2 regions of the Vibrio tapetis subsp. tapetis genome follow, and region 2 is predicted to be linked to the other one. Evidence: predicted binding sites of a transcription regulator. Region 2 holds the regulator's gene; the other holds the start of a gene.
What was found. The regulator PurR, encoded in region 2, represses purine synthesis genes. The targets are predictions, from matches to a motif close to TNANGNAAACGTTTNCNTNA.
Positions count from the first base shown of each region.

Region 1: the regulator PurR is predicted to act here: its motif matches at 3,974-3,993, upstream of folD (bifunctional methylenetetrahydrofolate dehydrogenase/methenyltetrahydrofolate cyclohydrolase FolD).

Region 1 covers NZ_LT960611.1:2,156,219-2,166,498, reverse strand. The annotation lists gene VTAP4600_RS09605 (lytic murein transglycosylase) at 1-452, shown strand, start outside; gene VTAP4600_RS09600 (LysR family transcriptional regulator) at 508-1,449, shown strand; gene VTAP4600_RS09595 (NupC/NupG family nucleoside CNT transporter) at 1,679-2,884, shown strand; gene folD (bifunctional methylenetetrahydrofolate dehydrogenase/methenyltetrahydrofolate cyclohydrolase FolD) at 3,047-3,907, opposite strand; tRNA gene VTAP4600_RS09585 (tRNA-Arg) at 4,108-4,184, shown strand; gene VTAP4600_RS09580 (cytochrome-c peroxidase) at 4,264-5,250, opposite strand; gene VTAP4600_RS09575 (helix-turn-helix domain-containing protein) at 5,586-6,476, opposite strand; gene VTAP4600_RS09570 (MFS transporter) at 6,676-7,590, shown strand; gene VTAP4600_RS26200 (MFS transporter) at 7,551-7,880, shown strand; gene VTAP4600_RS09565 (hypothetical protein) at 8,363-8,575, shown strand; gene VTAP4600_RS09560 (alpha-amylase family glycosyl hydrolase) at 8,700-10,280, opposite strand, start outside.
Region 2 covers NZ_LT960611.1:1,716,532-1,726,811, forward strand. The annotation lists gene VTAP4600_RS07615 (IS4 family transposase) at 1-1,085, opposite strand, end outside; gene ltrA (group II intron reverse transcriptase/maturase) at 1,156-2,439, opposite strand; gene torR (two-component system response regulator TorR) at 3,308-4,021, opposite strand; gene torD (molecular chaperone TorD) at 4,260-4,910, shown strand; gene purR (HTH-type transcriptional repressor PurR) at 5,207-6,211, shown strand; cyclic di-GMP riboswitch class I at 6,357-6,448, shown strand; gene VTAP4600_RS07640 (TfoX/Sxy family DNA transformation protein) at 6,563-7,153, shown strand; gene VTAP4600_RS07645 (TVP38/TMEM64 family protein) at 7,289-7,975, shown strand; gene VTAP4600_RS07650 (putative signal transducing protein) at 8,003-8,314, shown strand; gene VTAP4600_RS07655 (alpha/beta fold hydrolase) at 8,404-9,204, opposite strand; gene glgA (glycogen synthase GlgA) at 9,519-10,280, opposite strand, start outside.

The sequences.
Region 1 (10,280 bases), 440 kb from region 2:
GAGCGATGGGGCAGTGTCAGTTTATGCCGAGTTCATTTATTGCGTATGCAGCGGATGGTAATGGTGACGGGAAAAAGGATATTTGGAACACAAAAGCTGATGTGTTTGCGTCTACTGCCAATTACCTAAAGCAATCGGGCTGGGATGATACCTATACTTGGGGGCGCCAAGTTTTGGTTCCTAAAGGAATAGATAGTGATCTGCAAGGTCGTCAACAGGATAAAGCGAAGACTTTAGCGCAGTGGGGAGAGCTTGGCGTAACGCGTATGAATGGCGGTGCGTTGCCTCAACCGGATACGGATATCGAAGCTTGGCTTATTATGCCTGATGACGTAAATGGCCGATCTTATCTCATCTATAATAACTATCAGGTATTGATGAAATGGAATCGCTCTTATTACTTTGCGTTAGCCGTTAGTCATTTAGCCGATAGAATTAAATTTGACGAATAAAAATGTGAAATAAGAGGGCTCTGTAAGAGCCCTTTTTTAATGCTAAGGATTGAACATGTCGACAGAAAGAGCCAGTCAAATGGTGATTTTTTACAATTTGATCTTGCATGGAAGCTTCACTGTTGCAGCAAAGCAACTCAATGTATCGGTTTCTCACGTTAGTAAGCAAATTGCTAAATTAGAATCGGAACTTAAGGTCAAACTAGTACAAAGAACAACCCGTACTGTATCGGCAACGCCGACGGGTGAACAGTTTTATCAATGCTGTACAACGTTGATGGCTGCCATGGAAGATGCGGCAAACTTGGTTGAAGACCAACGAGATGAAGTCTCGGGGCCATTAAGGATTGGCATTGCCCAATCGTTTGGTACATTGCATATCATTCCCTTAATTGAGGAGCTGCAACTCGCTTACCCGTTATTACAGATCGAAGTTAGCCTGTTCGATGACTATGTCGATATGGTCGAAATAGGCCTCGATTTATGGATAACGAATCTTGAGCAATTGCCTGATGGTTATGTGGCGCAAAGGCTCACCGAGACACGCTTTGTGTTGGTGGCTTCACCAGATTATTTGGCTAAGTGCGGTACGCCATATCAGCCTCAAGATCTGATGGAACACAATTGCTTGATTTATCACAGCCGCCAGAGAGATTACAGTACTTGGAGCTTTAGCAAGGAAGACGAAGAATTATGGATTAACGTCTCGGGTAACTATCAAGTCGATTTGGCGGAAGCGGTTCGGAATGCCGCAATATCAGGTTGGGGTATTGCTTACTTAGCGACTTACTTGCTTAAAGACGAATTTCGCAAAGGGGAGTTGCTTCAGTTATTACCAGACTGGCGAGCAAATCAAAAGATGACCTTCTACGCGGTGTATCCAAGCAGAAAGCACAAACCGAAGAAGCTTGCTGTGGTTATTGATTTTCTTAAACAGCATTTAGGAGATGAGCCATACTGGGATAGATCGCTACAATCAACGATTCAATTGAATTAGCGAATAAGATAAAAAGCAAACGATTGTTTCTATGGTGGGAAATATTTTTTCCATATGGAAATAGTTGGTAAATACGTTACTGATAATTCTATTAAATCAGTACGTTACTGTTGTTTGAATTTTGTGCTGACCAAGTTGTTTCAAATCATTAACAAGCCTAACTTGCATCTGCTAATTTCGCTCTTACAATGCGCGTCTTTCCTGTTTTATAACCCCAAGAAGACGCGACATGACTTCAATATTAGGCATCATTGCTATTTTATTTACCGCTTGGTTGCTATCAACCAATCGTAAAAATATCCCATTACGCACGGTAGGTTTAGCCTTTCTTTTACAGATATTTTTTGCATACCTGGTTTTATATTTGCCAGCAGGCAAAAATGCGCTTAATAGCGTGACCGGAGCCGTATCTGGCTTGATCGATTACGGACAGCACGGGATTGGGTTCTTATTTGGAGGCTTAGCAGATGGAAGTAATGGGTTTGTTTTCGCCATCAATGTATTGGGTGTGATCATCTTCTTCTCGGCTCTAATTTCAGCACTTTATCACATTGGTTTAATGCCAAGAGTCATCAACCTTATTGGTGGCGCTTTGCAAAAACTTTTGGGCACTGGCCGTGCGGAATCACTTTCGGCGACTGCCAATATCTTTGTTGGCATGATTGAGGCTCCCCTAGTTGTTAAACCTTATCTGAGCAAAATGAGCGACTCTCAGTTTTTTGCCGTGATGACCTGTGGACTTGCTTCGGTAGCGGGTGGCACTTTGGTTGGTTACGCGTCACTTGGCGTGGATTTAAATTACCTGATTACTGCTGCGTTTATGTCTGCTCCAGCAGGGTTATTAATGGCGAAAATCTTGGTTCCGCCAAGCCCGGATGACGTGCAAGTGAATGATCTGGATGACGTTGAGATTCCACGAGCAGCAAATGTTGTTGAAGCGATGGCTGATGGTGCTATGTCGGGTGTACGTATCGCGGTAGCGGTTGGTGCAACGCTGCTTGCTTTTGTTAGTGTGATAGCCCTGTTAGATGGTTTACTAGGTAACGTCGGCTCATGGTTTGGTATTGAGTTGAGCTTTGGCCTAATTATGGGCTACCTTTTTGCTCCTGTAGCTTGGTTACTCGGAATCCCATGGAATGAAGCGATCGTTGCGGGTTCATTGATTGGTAACAAAGTGGTGGTTAACGAGTTCGTTGCGTTTATTCAATTGATGGAAGTGAAAGACCAGTTAAGCGAACATTCGCAAGCCATTGTGACTTTCGCACTATGTGGCTTTGCTAATATTTCCACTATGGCGATGTTAATTGGTGGCCTTGGAAGCATAGTGCCAGAACGACGCACTTATATTTCTAACAATGGCGCTAAGGCGATTACTGCCGGTGTCCTTGCTAACCTAATGAGTGCCGCGATTGCTGGTGTCATTCTTTCAATCTAAAAAATCTAGGGCTGCACGTACTACCGTATTGAAGCGATGTGCGTGTTAGCCTACAAAACACTGGCGTGTAGTACCTAACCGAATCAATGGACGGGTACAAAAAAGGCTCACCGCAAAACGGTGAGCCTTTTTATCATCTGGCTTTTAGTGAGCCAGATTCAGTTATTTATCGCTGTGGTATTGTTCACAAGCAATCATGGTGTTCTCTATCAAGCTTGCCACTGTCATTGGCCCAACACCACCCGGTACTGGTGTAATGAAGCTTGCTTTTGTTTTAGCAACGTCGTACTCAACGTCGCCGATAAGCTTACCAGACTCCAAACGGTTGATGCCTACATCGACCACGATAGCGCCTTCTTTGATCCAAGCGCCAGGGATGAAGTTAGGCTTACCAACTGCCACAACAACAACGTCAGCCTGACGAACGTGATGCTCTAAATCTTTTGTGAAGCGGTGACAAGTTGTCGTTGTACAGCCCGCAAGTAATAGTTCCATTGTCATTGGACGGCCAACGATATTAGAAGCGCCAACTACCACAGCGTGCTTTCCGCGTAATTCAATGTTGTAACGATCGAGTAGCGTTATGATGCCTTTTGGCGTACAAGACCTCAATTTAGGAATTCGTTGACACAAACGGCCCACGTTATAAGGGTGGAAACCATCGACGTCTTTTTCAGGGTGAATGCGCTCTAATACTTGAGTGTCGTCGATTCCTGCTGGTAGTGGCAGTTGAACCAAAATACCGTCGATCTCATTGTCTTGGTTTAATTGATCTACTAGCTCTAGCAGTGCTTCTTGAGTGGAGTCTGCTGGAAGGTCAAAAGATTTAGAAACAAAGCCAACTTCTTCACACGCGCGACGTTTACTACCAACGTAAACTTGAGATGCTGGATCTTGACCAACAAGAACCACGGCAAGACCAGGTGCTCGCAAACCCGAATCAGTACGAGCTTTTACACGAGCCGCTACTTCAGAGCGAACCGTTTGTGAAATCAATTTTCCATCGATATTTTGAGCAGTCATGGTATTCCTTTAGATAATGGGACTAACACTGGCGCACATTGTCGCAAAAAAGTGTGACAAATGCCATTAGGCAATCGATTGCTTTACTAATGAATGCTGTAAAAAGCATCGGCATGGTTTTTTTTTGGCCATTCAGATCAGAATGTTAGATAAACCCGTTGACCTTGGGCGCTCAACTCGTATAATCCTTTCCCTGTAGCGCGCCCTTAGCTCAGCTGGATAGAGCACGTCCCTTCTAAGGATGTGGTCGAAGGTTCGAATCCTTCAGGGCGTACCACATTTAGAAAGCCTGATAACTCCTAGAGTTGTCAGGCTTTTGTCGTTTATGTTTGAAATTAAGAGCTATCGTTAGACATTTATATCTTTGGTCTAGCGGTTTCAATCGTCGATGGAGGCAAGTTAGGCAGTATTACTTGAGGCTGCTCACCTGTTAGAGTTTTCAAGAACTCAGTGATTTTTCCTGATTCATCTTTAGTTAGCTTCTGGCCTAACTGAATGTTTGCCATAAGCTCTACTGCTTGTTGAAGATCCCATACTGAGCCATCATGAAAGTACGGATAGGTTAGTTCCACATTTCTAAGAGTTGGTACCTTAAACACGAATTTATCGAATTCTTCTCCTGTAATAGCTTTACGCCCTTCATCAGGGTTTTTAGTATCAAATGGTTTTACTAGCCCCATTTTTTGATACATTTCACCTCCTGCCAATGGACCACTATGACACGCTGTACATCCTTTCGATTTAAACAGTTGATAACCTTCTAACTGAACGGACGTTAATGCGCTATCGTCACCTTGTAGCCATTTATCGAATTGTGCATTGGGTGTGCGTAGTGTTTTTTCAAATGTTGCAATGGCATCGGTCACTTCAGTGATTCCGAAATCTTCTGTGTTGTAAGCTTGTTTGAACCAAGTACGGTATTCAGGGATAGACTTAAGAGTATCGATAGCGAGTTCATGAGTTAGCGCCATTTCTAGCGGATTTTCAATTGGACCGGCCGCTTGAGCTTGCAAATTTTCCGCGCGTCCATTCCAAAACTGTACAAAGTTTAAGTCAGAGTTGAATACAGTTGGAGAGTTAATCGGACCGATAGCCCATTTGTACCCGATAGAGCTTGGGAGGTTATCTACACCACCTTTTGCTAGGTTGTGGCATGAGTTACAAGAGATGGTATTGGAAGCAGAAAGCCTTGGCTCAAACCATAAGGTTTTGCCTAATTCTACTTTTTGGATATTTAAACCATCAACCATCTTGATGACTTTAATCGGTTCTTGATCTTGGCGTTGAGCATATGCGTTTATTGATATGAAGGCTAAAACACATACTGTGAGTTGCTTATTCATAGTTTCTTCCTTGGCTGGTTCGTATTTTCTCACTAGAGTTACACATTTATTTTTATGTGCTTTGGTTGGTAAGTTAGAGCAAGCCAATAAAGGAATAAAACGCAAATTCTCGATGGGTTTTATGACAAAAATCGATATTAAAATTGGTCGAGTTCATACAATGCGTAAAATATGGCTTTGAAGGGGTTTACAACATTTTCTTTACATAATGGGGGGTATTTCTTATCGTATTGCTCTTTGATTTAAATCAATATGATGCTTGTAGCCAATTAAAAGTATAGTCGCAATTGGACTATTTATTGGAGGAATTCCCCCTAAACTTGGTCACTATGCTGCTATCGATTAAACTGTACTCGAAAGTCCCTTGGTGTCATGCCCTTCATGGTTCTAAATTGACGATTAAAATTGGACAAATTAGTAAAGCCAGATTGTTCTGCGACTAGCGAGATAGGGACTTGAGAATTGACTAACAATTCACACGCCTTACCTATTCGGAAGCTTTTCAAGTGCTCAGAAAAACTCTCATTGAAGTGTCGTTCAAATAAGCGATAAACCGAGCTTTCGCTCATGTGAAGTACACGACTGCAATCGCGGATCTTGATGGGATCTTGATAGTTATTTTCCAAGTATTGCCGAGCGAGTTCGACTTTCTTATGTTGTTCGTTATCTTCAAAATGCTCTGTGGCTCCATAACTTCGAGCCGACATCTCTATACTTTTATTGTCATCAGCGAGTAAGGTTAAACTCTCTATTAAGCGTAAAAACTGGTGATGTGGTGCAAGTTCGTTAATGCCCGACAGCAGTTGGTAGACTTTATCGGAAGTGACTTTGCTAAATTGCAAACCATGGCCTGAGCGCCGGAGTATGCTCTTGAATAACGCGAATTCCGGAGCGCTGTTAAGGATTGACTCAATCCAGGCATGGCTGAACCATAAGATCAGTGAATGTTGAGGCTTGTCTTCTGAACCGTCTATTTTACCCGCCACCATATGCGGTAATCCTGGGCCATATAAGACCAAGGTATTGTGAAATATTGGTCCGATGTAGTCCCCGACAAAGCAAGTCCCTTGAAATGCATCCCATGGATCGCGGTAAATGACCAACTCGTATTCACTGTGATAATGCCATGGGCATTGAAACTCAGCCTTAGGTACTGAACAGCAATACTCCTTCACCATCCAGTTGAAATTGTTTTTACTGCTTATGCTTTCTATACGCGGTTTCATGACGTGCCTTAATCGTTATCTCATCAATAATATATATTATTCATTCAATAATTGACGGTAATTTGGGAGAAAAGTATCAATTGACGACGGATTCCTATCAATAATGCGAGTCGTTCTTGATTAAAATGAACGCAAATCATGGGTGTGGCCACACTTGATGGAATGTTAATTGTTTATTTAATCAAACAACGGAGGCCGTATGTTTGCTGACAGAACCGCTATGCTATTTATTTTGACTACCTTTGCATCAGGCTTGTGTGGCTCATTTTTCTATCCTCTCTCAAGTGTTTTTATGGTTGAGCATTTGGGCGCAACCCCTTACATGCTAAGTGCGTATATGATCTTAGCGGTCGTAAGCTCGGTTGTGATGTCTCAGTTTATTGCTTACAACTCCGATAAAAGTTGGCGACGAAAAAGAATCTTGCTGGTGGCGTTTAGCTGTTATTTCATCACCGTGGTGAGCTTCGCCTTTTTAGATAATTATTATCTTGCTGTTGGTATTGCTTTCTTTTTCGGAAGCGTAAGTGGGGCTATTTACGGTCAATTGTTTGCTCTTGGGCGCGAGTACGCCGATGAATATTTGAAAGAAAATGGGGTGACATTTCTCTCTACGATGCGCGCAGGGATGGCGGTCGCATGGGTATTCGGCCCGCCGATTGCGTTTGTTTTAAAAGGGGCATTTGGATTTTCCGCGTCGTTCATGGCGTCGGGGTTGATGGTCGTCGTTACTATTGTTGTGGTGTACTTTTTTCTGCCTGATGGTGAAACAACAAAGGAGACGTCGACTGCTGAAAAAGTCGATTTTAAATGGTATCAAAATGGGCCTATTTTATTGCTAAGTGCAGCTTTATTGGCGATGTTCGCTGCAAATAATCTATATATTACCTCTATGCCACTGTATTTTAGCCAAGAGTTGAGTGTCGGGGCGAGTTGGGCGGGGATGCTTTTTGGTTGTGCGGCGCTTTGCGAGATCCCAGTTATGCTTAAAGCGGGTCGACTGTCTGAAAGGTTTGGTGTGTATCGGCTGCTGTTGGTGGCTTCTGCTGTTGGTGCGACCTTTTTATGGGCATGCTTATGTCGAGCCAGATGTGGCAGTTTTTTGCGCTGCAGATAGTCAACGGAATATTCATCGGAATCATTGCGACTCTCGGTATGGTTGCGCTGCAGGACAGAATGAAACATCAACTCGGTGTTGCGTCGACATTATTTTCAAACTTGATGCAGGTGAGTATTTTGCTGTCTAGCGTTTCAGTAGGGCTAGTCGCACAAAAATATAATTACTATACAACTCTTTATGTGAGCTTTGGCGCGACCGCATGTGCTTTTCTGTTGATGGGCTATTTTTACTTAACGTTTTGTAAGAAGAGCTCTGTGAAGGACAAGCTAGTATTAAAGCGCTCTTAGCGCCAAAAAGAAGTAATAATGCTCGAAATTCAGTGGGTTGATTTCGAGTATTTTTGTTGGTTTAGTGAGCGCTCTGTTGTTGTGAAATAATTTAAATAATCGCTTTACAAATTGAAACTCTTATGGGATAGTCCTCCCCGCTCTGATAGCAGAGCCATTTATTGAAAGAAAAAAGTAAAGCAAAACCCTCCAACTTCCTCGTAGTAGCAGTTCTAGTGTTTCCCTTAGCTTCAAATTCAGATTCGATAATTTTTATAACCCGTTAAAATATGTGTGCAAGATAGCAATCGCTTGTTCTGATCCTTCGACTTATTTCCTGTTAAGGAAGTACCAGTCGGTGAGTTCTGAGCCTGTTATTTAATGCTATTCAAAATGCGTATTTCAATAATTAATTTAAGAGAGGACAAATATGGCACGTTCAGCCGGTCGTAAGAGATTCTGGTTTCAAAAAAACCACAACGTAAGCAAAAAATAAGAGAGATATGACAGTAGATTTTAATATTAGAGAAAACAACGTCTTCTGGACGTCGAAAATGCACCAACTCAATAGCGATATCTTAAAGAGGCACGTGCTGGTACTTGGAAAAGTTTCAGATATTGACCTTGAATTTCACTATTGCCAACAATCAGGTAAAGGACAAATCCTGAATAGAAAAGGACGCCAGCTAGGCAGCTTTATGGTTCAAAGCGCTTAACTGACGTATTCGTAGATTAAACATCACTTAAAAATACCCAATATTCATGCGTAATCACGGCGCATAATTTGGATATTTTCTTACCAACGTAACCTTTACATTAATAGTCTAAACAGACCATTGATTAAAAGGCGCCAGTGCTCGATGTTACTTGACTGCTGTTGAACGTATTATTCGCACCACTTTGCCATTCTACCGATGCGGTAGGATTAGCTTCTGAACGTTTCAAACATTTCCATTCGATATTCGCGGCACTAGGGACTGAAATCGTTGCCTGCCAAGAAGGGTAGTTTGTCGGTGTGAGTTTAATGGCACCTGCTGGCAACCAACTGCCTAATTGAGTTTGATTACCCACTGCGTAAACGCTTTGCCCGAATGAAGTCTGGCCGTTGTTACATGTGAAGGTCACATCAACAAGATTGGTTTCATCACTGCCTTTAGCGTGTAAAACAATAGATTCATTTTGGTCTAAATGAAGTGTTGCTGCGCCAGATGTTACCGAGACAACATCACTACCTACCAAACTGGTGTAAGAGCCATTCGCTAAGCCAAGGTTTGCGACATTAATTGACTGATTGTTGCCTTTATTAACAGCAACGACAACGACGTCATTTCCTGATTTACGTTCATAAACAAGGATATCGTCATTAACCCAACGTTGCGTATAGCTGCCTTTTTGAATGGCAGGGCTGACTTTTCGTAGATCGGCTAGCGCTTTAATGATTCCAAATGCTTCGGTGGTTTCATCAAAACTTGGCATTTTTTCACGGTTGTAAGGGTCACTTCCCACTTGGCCAAATGCGTTCGTGGTAAAGTTTGCCGCATATTGTTCAGTACCATAGTAGATGGCTGGGATCCCTCGGACGGTCATAGTGACGACTAAGCCCAACTCGACACGCTTTTTAGCAAAATCAGCAGACTGATTACCCCCTTGTTCACTATTGCCAGGGCCAAAAGTACTTGCGTTTGAGCGCAATGCGGTCGAGATTCGCGCCATGTCGTGGTTATCCAAAAAGACCACTTGCCAATCATCACTGCTAAATACGTTTGAACGTTTTACTAAATAGTCGTTAAGGGTCTGCATCGTATTACCCGGACGATTAGTAAGCAGACGCTCCATCGTATCTCGGTAACCAAAATCGAGAAGGGCAGAACCTGAAGTGTTTGCGTAATCAATCGCGTAACCATCGATCCCTTCCGTTGTATTAGCACTGGCTCCGAACCACTCACCAAAGAAGTAGAATCCTTCGCGGCCGATTGTTTTTGAGTAATCGTAAATGTCGGTTGTCCATTTCTGGATGAACGCTTTATCCATATGTTTAATTGCATCGATTCGAATTGCATCGACACCGGCATCTATCCAAAACTTGGAACCGTCTAATAGATACTTATAAACGGCCGGGTTTGCTTGATTGAAATCCGATAAGTTAAATAAGTTGTAGTTACGGACTTGATTCCAGTCAGTCCAGTCAGTAACGCCACCGTTGTGGTGATACCAGTCAGTACCAGCAGCAACGTCTGTTTGATAGTTCGTTATGTATTGTCCATCGCGATATAGAGCGCCGTATTCGTTTTCATCATTACCACTAGAATGGTTAGGTGCGTAGTCCAAGACCATTTTCATGTTGTACTCAGAACTGTGCATCTTAGCGGTGAGCTCTTTGAAGTCATCCATTGTGCCAAGGTGCTCGTCTACGCGGAAAAA
Region 2 (10,280 bases):
TTAGCCATCTCAGCCATTTCCAGCCTCACGATGTTATAGCTGGTTAATATTCCCCATAGCTCCTGATATATCCCGACTTTTTTCTTACTTCGTAATGTTGGTTTGTTTTGTAACTGATACTGCTTTAGTTCGCCGTAACTGCGTTCGATTTCCCAACGCTCCCAATACACTTTAACTAAGTCATCAAACAGATAGCGCTCAGGGCATAAGCACGAAGTAATGAAGCCTTTGATTTCACCTTTAGGGGTTGGAATTAGAATAAGGCGTGCTTGCCATCTCTTGCCAAGATAGGGAGTCTGCTTTTGAGCTTGTGGTGAAACAGGCATCTCAATGAGATGATCATAATCAGTATAACTCTCGATTATGTCATAGCGCATTTTGGTTTTGATTGGTGTTAACCAGTGGCTGTTACTGCTAGCACCCTGCCAGCTGGTAAATAACTCCGCAGAAGTGAACCCTCTATCAAAAAGTGTTAATGAGTCATCTGGTGCTGACCCCACAAGTTGTTGGGCATATGATATTTCACTGTTTGTTACTGGTCCAAAAGCAGCATCGGACACAAGGTGGCTACGTGTAGACATTAATGTTACTGCCAACACGCTTGGAAATGATGCACCTTTTTGAGCAAACCCAAAATGCTGATTTTCTTCGGTATTGTGAGTTTTGAAATACGTTCCATCGACACTAAGAAGCTTTAAGCCACAAACTTCGTCAAAGTCTGATTGTTGCTCCCACTGTTGGGCTGTAGTTTTAAATAAGTAACGCATAGGTTTATCGCCGAGGCGTTCTTTCCCCTTGATAATACTGCTTGTTGCCATAGGTGTGAGTTCACCATCTACATCAGGGAATGCTAACTCCAACTTGTCGCAGACATCTTGAATGGAGCGATTACGTTGGAGCCCAATCCCTAATACTAACCAAACAGCTTGCTCTGCGGGGAGGCGTCGCTTTCTGAGCGATACTCGTCCAGTTTGTTGAACAGCTTCTTCAACCCATTCCCAAGGAATGTGTTTATTAAACACATCGATTGGACGTTCGTGGCAAAACTCTGCGGTAACCTGTAACTCTTTTGAAAACTCAGACATAATCGAGTAGGGTGAGGCGTCTCCGCCTCATCCCTCTCACAGAACCGTACGTACGGACCTCGTATACGGCTCATGCACATTTCCATTCAGCATAATGGCTGAACACATATCCTGTCCTAACGTGTTCAAGATTCACTAATCCAAGGTCGTTAAACCATTGATTTGGCATCGAGTAACTGGCTAATGGACTCGCAGCATTTCTCCAACTATCCATACAGATATACCTGAATGACCCTTCGTAACCTAGCTGTCTTAGCCTGCGGTGGAGTCGGGTCGGTTTTTTCCATAATCGTAATTGGACGCTGCGAAGTCTTCGCCTTAACCACGCGGCCAGTTTCTTAAACTCCCTGTTGGCATTCGCTATTCGAAAGTACTGGCTGAACCCTCTCAGAAGTGGATTCAGTTGTTTAATGACTTCTAACAATGGCTTACCGCCATTGCGTCTTGTCACTCGCTTCAACTTTCCTTTGAACGTCGACATTTTCTTTGGCTGAATACGGCTATAATGGCTACCGATTTCTATTCCAAGGAATTTCACACCTTCGCCGCTGTGCGCTATGTGTGATTTGGTTTCGTTCACCGTTAACTTGAGCTGTTTTTCCAGGACCTTCGTTGCCTGTACTTGCGCATTTTCTGCACCTTTACGGCTGCGACAGAAGATCAGTATGTCGTCGGCATAACGGACTATTCGATGTCCTCGCTTTCGCATCTCTTGATCAAACGCATCCAGATAGATGTTCGCTATCAGTGGGCTTATTACTCCACCTTGCGGACTACCTATCTCGGTATGCTGCCACTCTCCATCAACCATTACGCCACTTTTCAGGAACTGTTTGATGAGCTCCAGTACGCTACTGTCTGTGACTCGTTTCTTAATGCTTTTTAGAATAAGCTCGTGGTCGAGCTTATCGAAGCACTTCGATAAGTCCATATCTACGACGTGTTGCATTCCGTATCGACGGATGAACATCGTCGCTTTGTTTATAGCATCGTGACAACTTCGATTCGGTCTATACCCAAAGCTGGATGGGTGAAACTGCTCTTCGAAGATTGGGGTTAATAGATCATTTAGAGCTTGTTGGACAACTCTATCCCGTACTGTTGGGATCCCAAGTAATCGCACCCCACCATCATCTTTCGGTATTTCTACCCGTCTGACGGGTTGAGGGGTGTATCGCTTGGTTTTGAGTTCCAGAAGAAGTTGATCTAGGTTATCACTCAGATTTTGGGCGTAGTCGCTTAGGCTCTGCCTATCTATTCCGGCCGCGCCTTTCGCTTTCCACACTTTTTTAAATCCTTTATAGAGTCGCTCTTTGTGGAGCAAGTGACCATATAAACTGTAGTAAACTCTCAACTTTTTCCTTTAGATTGTGTGCCGTGTGGGGACAAATGCTCTCTCACAGTGTTGGTGTATTTCACTCCACTCTCTAGCCTTCTAGCTCAATGGCAATTTACTAGAGTGAGTCAGAGTTACTCCCTTGTACGGTTTCTCGCTTCAGTGCTTTGCTTTCACAAAGACCGAGACGGAATACCTCGATAGCTAATCAACTTGTATACCACTGAAAAAAAACATCTGCTCATCACAGACTTAAAATGTACTTCATCCCTTCGCAACACCAGATTGCTTTTGGCAAAATGTTGTCCCATCAGACGTGTTACTGATGGTCAGCTCAGTTTTATCCTCCACACCATTACTGGGCTTCACCGGCCGAGCTTTACTCACTACTACGGATTCATCTGCCACCTCGCACCAACATAGATCTTGGCTCTCGCCTTGAGTTTATGCTTCCGACGTTTGCTCGGATGTGGTGTCAGGCTTCCCCAGTTACTGCACTGGCTCCCTGTTAACAATGCCACCCTCAAGCACAATCTAGGTCTGATTGAGTATCGGGCTTCACGCTATTTTGCACGCTTACCCACCTAAATTGCCGAATCAGGTTCACTTTCGTTGTGTACTGTTAACTTCCTATCGCTTCCTTCAAACCCTGCCGTTGGCCAGCAACGCCCTTGCGATTCGGATTATCTTCCCCTCAATCAGGGTGATTTAGGCTTCTTTCAGCCTAATGGGTTTGCCAGCTTCGCTGGGCAAACAAAAATCGGCCGTAACTTACGTTACGACCGATTATGAGGCCTCTGGAGGATCGTTCAAGTAGCTAAACGATCGGCATTAAGATAATCATCTCGGTTTTTTTATGGCTCATTTACTAGAAGGGCTCACGAGGTCAATCACCCGCAAACATATAGCCTTCACCATGAACCGTTACGAAGATTTGTGGATTTTTAGGATCCTGTTCCATCTTGGCTCTCATTCGACGAATCAATACGTCGATAGTACGATCGTTAGGGGCGTCGACACGATGGCTGATCATATTCAAAATCCGTTCACGACTTAACACTTTGTTCGGATAAGATGACAAGGCAACAAGCAATTCGTACTCAGCCTTTGTCAGCTTGACCGGCTCTCCATTGCAACTTAATGATCTTCTTTGAACATCAAATGTCCATTCACCAAAACGCACAAGTTGTCCTGATTCTTCTTTTTGAATATCACGTGAAGAAGCTTCCGATACTAACGAAATTCTCCAAAGTAAATTCTTAACCCGAACGAGTAATTCTCGCAATTCAAAGGGCTTGGTAACGTAATCGTCTGCGCCCATCTCCAAACCAACAATTTTATCAATGCTGTCTGTACGACCGGTAACCAGTATGATGCCAATGTTAGACTGGCTACGAAGTTCTCGCGTCAGCATTAGCCCATCTTCGCTAGGAAGGTTAATATCTAGCATCACCAAATCTATGGAGTACTCACCCAAAATGGCACGCATCTGTTCGCCATTTTCAGCTTCGCTCACGGTATAACCTTCATTTTGGAAGTAACCCGCCAGCTTACTACGTGTGACCACATCATCTTCTACGACTAAAACGTGATAGCTCATCTACACCACTTATAATATTTTTATCTACACTCTCTATTTATTCTATTCACAATCCGTTACATATCTAGCGAATAGACTAAAATAACCATTTTTTTTAGCTTTTATTGATTCAGAGCAACCTTGACAGCCTGGGTTAATAATCAGCAATAAGCTTTCATTATTTAACATATTTTGGATTAGTTCTGTTCATCTTAATCCGTTAGAATCACCTTGTCAGTTCTTTATGAGAGTTATCCCTATGCAAGAAGCTAAAGCGTTCAACGAAAAACGGGCAGAGATATATTGGTGGCTATCGAGCCTATTTGCGCGTGAACTAACTGAAGATGAATTAACGGCGTACCATACAGCTGAGATCAGAGGCTTTATTTCTGGCTTAGGTGAAAACCCTCAGTTAACAGAGGCGACATCCGCGCTGATTAACTCGCTTAACCAACTGCAAGACCGTGCCGATGTTCAACTAGAACTGTCCGCCGACTTTTGTGGTTTGTTCTTAGCTACCGCCAAAAATGCGGCACTCCCTTATGCCTCCTTGTATATTGGCACTGAAGGTTTGTTAAACGGTAAACCTGCTCTGGCAATGGAGCAACTGATGAAAGACAAAAACATTACCAAGCAAGAAGGCTTTAATGAACCTGCCGATCATCTCGCATTAGAGCTCGACTTCCTTGGTAACCTAATCGTGCGTTCTAACGAAATCGACAATGAAAACGACTTTGAGTTGGCTTTACTGGAACAAAAACAATTTATCGAACAACACATGCTGACTTGGGTTCCATCATTTAACGCAAAATGCCGCCAATTCGATGAATTTGGGTTTTATGCCGCAGTAGCACAGCTGTTGCTTGCCTTCCTTAAGCTTGATTGTGAATACATTTCAGGCGAGCAGTAAAAGACATCTAGAGGGTCGAAAATACGGCCCTCTCCCTTCATTTTGGTCATCTCTCGTTATCATTTTTCATTCCTGAATTCACTGTTTTAATGAATACATCGTCGTTTTGAAACAAATAACGTTGTCAGAGTGTTTGAATCGGTCTAAAATTGTGATCGCAAACGATAAAATATGAAAACACGCCAGTTCCATGAAAACCGCCTATATTGAGCGGTTTTATTTTTTGCATTAATTATATTTGGTCAGCCCTCCATTAAACTAATACTCATACGGTGCTGACTCGACAGGAAATTTTTATGGCCACGATTAAAGATGTTGCGCGTATTGCCGGTGTATCGACTACTACGGTTTCACATGTAATTAATAAAACTCGTTTTGTTGCTGAAGCAACGCAAGAGCGAGTAAACAAAGCAGTAGAAGAACTAAATTATGCCCCAAGCGCTGTCGCACGCAGCCTTAAGTGTAATACGACCCGTACGATCGGCATGCTAGTAACTCAGTCTACCAACCCATTTTTCGCCGAAGTTGTCGACGGTGTTGAGAGCTACTGCTACCGTCAAGGCTACACTTTGATTCTGTGTAATACTGGTGGTATCTACGAAAAGCAACGAGATTATATCCGTATGCTCGCTGAGAAACGTGTAGACGGCATATTAGTCATGTGTTCAGATTTAACGGAAGAACTTCGTGGAATGCTTGATTCTCACGCTGACATTCCAAAAGTAATCATGGACTGGGGCCCTGAAAGCTCTCATGCAGATAAGATCATCGATAACTCTGAAGAAGGTGGGTATCTAGCAACGAAATACCTAATTGATCACGGACACACAGACATCGCTTGTTTAAGTGGCCACTTAGACAAACTCGCCTGCATCGAGCGTATAGCCGGTTATAAACGCGCTCTAGCCGAAGCAAACATTGAGTTCCAAGAAGATCACATCATTGAAGGTAATTTCGAATGTGATATGGCGGTTGTCGCAGCGGATAAAATCATTGCTATGGCACAACGCCCAACCGCGGTTTTTTGCTTCAATGACACCATGGCTCTTGGACTCTTAAGTCGTCTTCAAGAAAAAGGCCTGAGCGTTCCTGACGATATCTCTGTTATTGGTTACGATAATATTGAAGTCTCTGGTTACTTTTCACCGCCACTCACCACGGTACACCAACCTAAACGTCGTGTTGGTAAAACAGCTTTTGAGATCTTGCTTGAACGCATTAAAGATAAAGAACATGACAAACGAGTGTTTGAAATGCACCCCGAGATTGTTGAACGTCAATCCGTCAAAAGATTAATCTAGCAAATAGCAGATTAATTCATATTTAATGGCCCTTGCTTCATATGCGAGGGCTGTTTCATATTGTAGGCACTCTTATTTGAACCAATGTCACATTAAGAAACCTCAATTGTGATGTTTGTTCCGATTTTTCACTATGATTTTATTGTCACGCACAGGGCAAACTACTTGAAAAAGTAGGACGCAAAACTTCCGGCCTAAATCAATATGTATTATTGGTATGGTAGTGGGGTCGCCGATGGCAAATATGCAAAATTTATATAGCTACCTTGTGGCTTATATAACACTCGCATAGTTTTGCTCACTTCTCGGACCTGATTTTGGTGACGTTGTTTCTAAACCGAGATTATTAGCATGGATAAACCGATATTAAAAAACTCACTTAAGCTATTTGAGACTTTAGGGAAGATAAAATCTCGCTCTATGTTTGGTGGCTTTGGTGTCTTTGCAGACAATACTATGTTTGCTTTGGTCGTAAACGATACTCTTCACATAAGGGCTGATGCAGCCAATGCGCTGACATTTAAGCAACAAGGTCTTCAGCCTTATGTCTATAAAAAGCGTGGTTTTCCCGTCGTTACCAAGTATTTTGCATTACCTTTTCAGATGTGGGAAACGCCTCAAGATATCCTCGATATTGCACTTAAGGCTCTCACGGTTGCAAATACCGAAAAGCTCAAGCAAGCCGAGGTGAAACCAACTCGTTTAAAAGATTTACCTAACCTGCGTTTAGGTACTGAAAGAATGCTTAAGAAAGCCGGAATCAATAGTGCCGACGATTTACGCACTCACGGTGCAGCTAAAGCTTATCAAGCAATTAGCCAAACGCACACCGGAGATGTTGGATTCGAGCTATTGTGGGCGCTTGAAGGCGCTATTAACGGCACACACTGGTCAGTCATCCCGAAACAACGCAGAGACGAGCTCATCGATCAGCTAAATTAGGTCGACATAATATGAACAACAAAAAACCGCGAACTGACAAGCTCGCGGTTTTTTTTGTATCAAATGAAAGTTTTATCCTATTTCCTCTGTCATACTTATTAAGATTTATACAACTTTTCTAAACAGGACGTAAATATGAACAAGAAGATCATTTTAGGGATAGTCTTCATCGCTGTAATCGTGGTATTGGCGATCAATTTTGGTCCACACCTAACGCTTGAAAACGCTAAAGCCCAACAAGTTGCTTTAGGTGAGTTTATTGAAAACAATTTCATTGTTTCAGCGTTAAGTTACTTCGCATTATACGTATTAGTCACCGCCTTCTCTGTACCCGGAGCTACCGTAATTACCCTACTCGGCGCCGCACTATTTGGTTTTACCACCGGACTTATCTTAGTTTCTTTCGCCAGTACGCTTGGCGCAACATTGGCGTTTTTGAGTAGCCGCTATCTACTACGCGACTGGGTACAAAATCGATTTGGCGCCAAGTTAGAAACCATTAATGAAGGGGTTAAGCGAGATGGGGCATTCTACCTATTTAGCCTACGCTTAATCCCTGTTTTTCCATTCTTCTTGATTAACCTCGTCATGGGATTAACACCAATAAAAACGCTGCAATTCTATTTTGTAAGCCAACTCGGCATGCTCCCTGGCACTGCAGTATTTATCAACGCAGGCACGCAATTGGCTCAAATAGAAAGCTTATCCGGTATTGTCTCCCCTACTGTTCTATTATCCTTCGCATTATTGGGCGTTTTCCCAGTCGCCGCTAAGTGGATCATGGGGAAAGTACAGTCGTCTGTACAAAAAAAAGCCAGCTAGCAGAACGATAATAAAACGAGAGAGAGTATGAAATTATTTTCCGCCACAATCCCGCCGGAAGCGCACATTGTTTGCGAGCTACTCAAGACGCAAGGGATAGAGTGTGAAGTTCGCGGAGAAGGCTTGTTTGGCCTTCAAGGCGAACTGCCTTTCGGGGAGAACAGTGAGCCTTATGTATGGTTGTTAAATGAAAGCCAACACCAGCTATCATTAAGCCTCATACAGCAATATTTGGACTCAACGTCTAATGGGCAAACGCCGTGGTTGTGCAAACAATGCGGCGAGTCGATTGAACCGCAATTTTCTTGCTGTTGGAATTGTGGCTCACAAGATTTGTAGGGAATGATTAGGGCTAAAGGCTAAGTAAAGCAGAGAAAGCAGAGAAAGCAGAGACGGTACTCAGGTTTGGGGAAAAGAGTACCGTAACGTTATGAACAAGCGTGCTGCTGAATAAAGGCGATTGATTGCCTGTTAAAGGCTTCCGGCTTTTCAACATTACAGACGTGACCGCAATTTGGAATCTCGATCAACGCACTTTTCTTGTGTACTTTTACCATCTCTTTTACCGGTTGGATAAACATGTAGTCTTTATCCCCCATAAGATAAAGCGTCGGTATAGGGATATCTTGCTCTTTAAAGTAACGCATTAACGGATTCACATCCGCAGCCAAGGTATACCAGCGTTTGAATTCCTTTTGGCATAATTTTTTTGCTTCTCGGATGAATAAATGCCGTGATTCTTTTTGACTACGCTGAGGCATAACGATATAAGCAAATAAGCGATACAGCCACATATATGGCAAAATATTCTTGCTCCAATCCCCCAGTTTTACCAAGGCTTGAGAGCGAGCGTTAAACCGTGTTACCGCGCCACCAAGTACCATACTTGATACTCTTTCAGCTGCGATTTCAGCGACATTGCGCACGATGATCGTTCCAAGAGACATTCCGACAAAGTGCGCTGATTGGATCTTTAAATGATCCATGACTTTCAACACATCCTGCGATACATCTTTGAACGTGTAGTCGCTATTAATGATGTCTTTTATAAGCTGGTGTGAACGACCGTGTCCACGTAGATCCACCAACACTAAGTTGAAGTGCTCTCGATAGGCTTTGATTTGTTTAAACCAAATAGATGAGCTTCCGCCCGCACCATGGACGAATACCACCCAGTGTTTACTCGTTGGGTGAAGGTAAGTTTTATGGAACAGCAAGGCGTCAGACATTCAAATATGCTTATCTATTTATTTTAGTACTTATATTGATTGCAAAATACTACCACATATAAAAGGCAGTGTAACAGCAATGCCTAGGTGCATAACCTAGTACCGAAGCTTTCACGCGCTACATATTGATCACTTTCAAATTTAAGTTACTCATTTTCTTATGTCTTTCAGGTTAACGAACCACAATTCATACCGACTTACTTCGCCAACCATATTGCAACAAATTGCGTCATTTCGTGATATCTAGAGCGATTAGGCTTACTGATATAAAAAAGGCCTCGCAAGGAGGCCTTCTAATAGGAACATTGGTCGTTCTATCTTAATGCAGCGCGGTACATCTCATCGTACAGCTTAGCCGAATCGATCCAGCTAAAGTCTGTGTTCATGGCATGTAACTGAACGCGTTTCATTTCATCAGGTTGCTGAAGATACAAAATCAACGCTCTTTGCATAACCGCTAACAACGCGAGAGGCTCTGGCTCGTCGAAGCTAAAACCTGTTGCTTGTTTTGGGCTCTGATCATAGTCCACCACTGTGTCTTTAAGGCCACCGACCGCACGTACGATTGGCAATGTTCCGTAAGACATGCTGTAGATTTGATTCAAACCACACGCTTCAAACTCTGAAGGCATCAAGAAGAAGTCCGAACCTGCTTCAACTAAATGAGCTAGACGGTTATCGTAAGCTTCGATAAAAGCGAATTTAGTCGGAAACTGTTTCGCCACTTGATGCAGTTGCTGAGCCACTTCTGGTTCACCCGTACCAACGATAACCAACTGGACGTCATTACGAAGAAACTGCTCTAAAATTGGCAATATGTAGTGGAAGCCTTTCTGATGCGTCAGACGGCAAACCATACCAAATACTGGCAATTTTTCTGTTTGTAACCCGACTTCTTCTTGCAGACAACGCTTATTCAGCGCTTTGCCTTTCACCATACTCGTTAATGTTGGCTTGTAATTAGCAGGTAAGTGTTTGTCCGTTACCGGGCTCCACTCACTGTAATCACAACCATTAACAATGCCGTATAAGTCAGCACTACGATGAACAAAATCATCGACCATTCCGTGTGAACC